Regions from separate parts of the Oceanobacillus sp. FSL W7-1309 genome, predicted to be linked through region 1. Evidence: predicted binding sites of a transcription regulator. Region 1 holds the regulator's gene; the other holds the start of a gene.
The links. The regulator NrdR, encoded in region 1, represses ribonucleotide reductase genes. The targets are predictions, from matches to a motif close to AACACNATATATNGTGTT.
Positions count from the first base shown of each region.

Region 2: the regulator NrdR is predicted to act here: its motif matches at 1,185-1,202, upstream of NST46_RS08440 (anaerobic ribonucleoside triphosphate reductase).

Region 1 covers NZ_JBBOBX010000002.1:1,042,104-1,044,582, reverse strand. Annotated here, with positions in the region: gene NST46_RS17910 (glyceraldehyde-3-phosphate dehydrogenase) at 1-442, shown strand, start outside; gene NST46_RS17905 (cytosolic protein) at 733-1,131, shown strand; gene nrdR (transcriptional regulator NrdR) at 1,160-1,624, shown strand; gene NST46_RS17895 (replication initiation and membrane attachment family protein) at 1,847-2,479, shown strand, end outside.
Region 2 covers NZ_JBBOBX010000001.1:1,798,181-1,800,659, forward strand. Annotated here, with positions in the region: gene NST46_RS08435 (MBL fold metallo-hydrolase) at 136-981, shown strand; gene NST46_RS08440 (anaerobic ribonucleoside triphosphate reductase) at 1,309-2,479, shown strand, end outside.

The DNA.
Region 1 (2,479 bases):
CCGTGCACGTGCATGCACACAATCGATAATTCCAACAACTACAGGGGCAGCAAAAGCATTAGGCGAGGTGTTACCACATTTAAAGGGCAGATTACATGGTATGGCTTTACGTGTACCAACACCGAATGTATCACTTGTTGATTTGGTTGTCGATGTGCATACTGCTGTTACGGCAGAGGAAGTAAATCAAGCTTTTAAAGAAGCTGCAGAAAACGAATTAAAAGGGATTGTTCACTATTCTGAGGACCCGCTTGTATCGATAGACTATACAACTACCGATTACTCAGCAATTGTTGATGGATTATCAACAATCGTTATGGGTGAGAATAAAATAAAAATAATTGCTTGGTATGATAATGAGTGGGGATATTCGAAAAGGGTACTTGACTTAACAAAATATGTTGGAAGCTATATATATCAACGAGAAGTTAAAATTTCATAAAAAATGTTAACACCCGCTTCTCAAGTTGAAGCGGTTTTTTTTAGGCTGAAATCATAAGCTAGGACTTGATTGTAAAGTTTCATCGTGTAAAATAAAATTTTACTAGATGTTATTTATGAGAAAATCGATTTATATACAATCTTTTATTTTCATAGCTTAAAAAAATATCGTTAATGACTTTCTTTCCATACGCTTTTTGAGTTCAACTAGTGGAATTATATAAAACATGTTAAAATAGAATGTACTACAAACACGTTCAAATAGAAAACTTACAGGTTGGGGTGCGAAAAATGTCGATTGGCAATACGTTGAAAAAGTATTTTAGTAATCATGCGGAAACAGCTGAGGCTCATTTTGATCCAGCTTTACGAACGCATTATTATAAGACAACGAAGGAAAAAGCACTTGCGATATTAGAGAACTATTTCGGTAATCATGGAACATATGAAGTAAATGCAATTTCTCAGGAACACGGGGAAATAAGTGTAAACCGCACGAAGGGAAAAAAGGTATTTATTGTGGCAACTGTGATTATGGTAAGACCATTTCATACAGCAATTGATTTTTCAGTTACGACTGAATCGATTATGCCATTTGATTTAGGATATAGTACGAAAGTAATTGCACAGCTATATGAAAAGGTGAATACGGAATTGCCCTTAATCGACGATAAGTATCGAAGAGCGTGAATGAACGGACGAATGGGGTTGAACGAAAATGCGATGTTCGAATTGCCAAAATAAGAATACAAAGGTTTTAGATTCCCGACCAATCGAAGAGGGAAGATCCATTAGAAGACGCAGAGAATGTGAGAAATGTGGTTTTCGCTTTACTACATTTGAACGGGTCGAAGAACTTCCACTAATTGTCGTCAAAAAAGATGGAGCAAGACAGGAATTTTCCCGTGAAAAGCTAACACGAGGTCTTATTAGAGCATGTGAGAAACGACCAGTGCCATTAGAAACAATGGAGGCCTTGGCTTTAGATGTAGAAAGAGAGATGCGTAATTCAGGCATGTCCGAAGTATCCAGTCATGAAATTGGTGAACTAGTAATGGAGAGATTAGCTAAGGTTGATGAAGTTTCCTATGTTCGGTTTGCTTCGGTATATAGGCAATTTAAGGACATTACCGTCTTTTTAGATGAATTAAAGGATATTATTAATACGGATAAAAACAAATAGTCCTTGGAAGGTTGCTCAAAAAGTCCGGTGAAAATGACACATCGAGATCAGTAGATCTTCGACTAAGTACGACAGGTCCTGTGTCGAACGTCGAAGTCACGACATCCTGTGGAAGCCCGGTACTCAAAGCGTCGCCGCCTCGAACTTCTCGGTCCTTTTCATCCTCCTTTTTGAACAGTTATTTGTAAGTTACTTATTTGTAAGTATAGAGGTGTGTGAAACATGAATTTTATTGGACAAATCTTGCCGGTGGACGGCTATATCGTATCACAAAAAGAAACGTTGCCGGTAGACTATGCCAAATCATTGACCCATCTGTATCAGCCATTGCTTGGTATAAAGGCGATAGCACTGTACCAAACCCTTTTGCATGACATCGATTTAAATCAGGAACAAGCTCCACAGACACATCATACGTTAATGAATTACTTGGACCTTCCTTTAGATGAAATCTTTCAAGCTCGATTGAAACTAGAGGGGATAGGTTTGCTGAAAACCTATAAGCAAAATTGGGAGTCAAGTGATTTATATACATATGAATTACAGAGCCCATTTGCGCCAAGTAATTTTTTTAAAGATGCGATGCTTTCTCAGCTACTGTATCATCATTTAGGTGATCAAAAATTCGAGCTGTTGAAAAACTATTATGGAAGGCAAACAACACCAGGATATGGTGTAAATATTACAGCTGCCTTTAGTGAAGTATTTCAAACCTTTACGCCATCTGCAGAAATATTAGAAGTGGATGATAATAGGGGAGCAGAACCTAAGGAAGATACGGAAACAACTGATTTTACTTGGATTGAACAAATGCTGAAACAACGAATGGTTCCTCATGCAAAAGTATTAACCACG
Region 2 (2,479 bases), on a different contig from region 1:
AGCCCAAATAATATAGATGTTTTTAACAAGACTTTAATTAATATATAAAAACTTAAATGAACAACAAATCAATGTGAACAAAACTAAAACAAAGAAAAGTGGAGAATTTTTATGGAAAAAGACATACAAAATGGAATGCATGATTCAATGGAGGATCAGTTTCTGCCGATGTATTCGATGACGAGTGGAGTTGGGAAGGAGGTTCTTCCCGATCTTTACTGCTATACAAATCAAATTGTGAATTTGTGCTGTGTGGGTAATCCGGATAATTCAGGTGAGTGGGTTTTAGTGGACACTGGTATGCCTGAATCATCCAATCGGATTGTGGAAATGGTAGAGGAACGGTTTGGAGAAGACAGTAAACCACAAGCAATTATACTAACACATGGACACTTTGATCATGTTGGCGCAGTTGTAGATTTAGTGGAGAAGTGGGGAATTAAAGTATATGCCCATGAGGCTGAGTTGCCTTTTTTAACTGGAAAACAAGACTATCCAGAACCGGATGGATCCGTTGAAGGGGGACTTGTGGCAAAAATGTCACCAATGTTCCCAAATGAAGCTGTTAACTTAGGAAGCAATATAGAAGCACTGCCTGATGATGGAAGTGTTCCACATATGCCTGGTTGGAAATGGATTCATACACCAGGACATGCTCCTGGTCATGTATCTTTATTTAGGGAAAAAGATCGTGCTCTTATTGCTGGCGATGCTTTTGTTACTGTGAAACAAGAATCACTTTACAAGGTAATGACTCAAAAAGTGGAAATAAACGGCCCGCCAAGGTACTTAACGACTGATTGGACTGCTGCTTGGGAATCTGTTAAAAAGCTGGAAGACTTAAACCCTGCTATTGTGGTAACTGGTCATGGAATGCCAGTGTCTGGGCAAGAACTTTCAGAAGGATTAGCAAGACTAGTTAAAGAATTTGACCGACTAGCAATACCAGATTATGGTCGGTTTGTAGACCCCAAACACTGATGCGAGAAATCGTAAGAACGAAGAAGGTGACTCAAAAGAATGAGATTTTGAGTCACTATTTTTAATCAATATGAAATTGTCCCTTTCGCTTACTATCCACTTCTCTTATTAGTGTATACACGCAACTGTTACATCATTTCAGGAGCTACTTCAATTTGCGGTTTCACAATTTGGACACAGCTATTTCTTTTTTACTATGATAGCATACAATATATAGTGCTAATTCGTTTTGTTAACACCAAATGTAGTATTGAGGCTTGGGGGAATAAAACAAAATAAGAGAACTAGAAACATTAAAAAAGGGAGAGCGGAAAAATGAGTACAAGTATGTCAACGGAAGTGAAAGACTACTTCCCGCTAAACAAATTGGATGAGATTGTTTATACAAGTAATCATGATCTGATTCAAGAAAATGCCAATGTTGATGGGAACTCACCAATGGGACAAATGTCAAAGGTTTCTGCGGAAGTAACGAAGTCGTATGCGAAAGAATTGATACTTAGCGAAGATGTCAGACAAGCAATCGATGAAAATTATATCCACCCCCATGATCTTGATTTTCTAATTACGGGTACAACCACTTGTTGTCAGATTCCACTAGGAAAAGTTCTGAAAGATGGTTTTAATACTGGACATGGACATATGCGTGAACCGAAAGATATTGTAAGTGCGATGGCTTTAGCATCCATTATTTTTCAATCGAATCAAAACATGCAGCATGGTGGGCAAAGCTATCCCATGTTTGAATATGATCTTGCACCTTATGTTAATAAAACTTTCGAGAAAAATAAGAAACGTTTACAAAGCTATGCTACTTCATATACAGCGGAAGAAATAGATGAGATAGCATGGCAGGAAACGAATCGAGATGTATACCAGGCCTGCGAAGCTTTTATACATAATTGTAATTCGATGCATTCGCGCGGAGGTGGACAAGTTCCGTTTGTTTCCATCAATTACGGTACAGATACATCTAAGGCAGGTCGTCTACTTATCAAGAACCTTTTGTTGGCCACGAAAGCAGGCCTGGGTAATGGTGAGACACCAATCTTCCCTATTCAGATTTTTAAAATGAAAAAGGGAATTAATTTTGAACCTGGAGAACTGAATTATGACTTATACCAATTAGCACTTGGAACAACAGCGAAGCGATTATTTCCAAACTTTAGCTTTATCGATTCGACGTTTAATAAAGTGCATTATGATGGTACTCCAGAATCGGAAGTGGCCTATATGGGTTGCAGGACTCGTGTGATGGCAAATCGTCATGGTGAGGAAAATGGAGTGCAGCGGGGAAATCTGTCTTTTACTTCTATCAATCTCGTAAAGCTTGCACTTGCCGCAAAGAATGAGTTCGATTACTTTAAACTATTAGATTACTATACTGGACTTACAATAAAACAATTAATGGAGCGATTTGATTTTCAAACTAAAAAGAAGGCAGGAAACTTTCCATTTTTATATGGGCAGCATATTTGGCGAGGGAGCGAAAACCTTC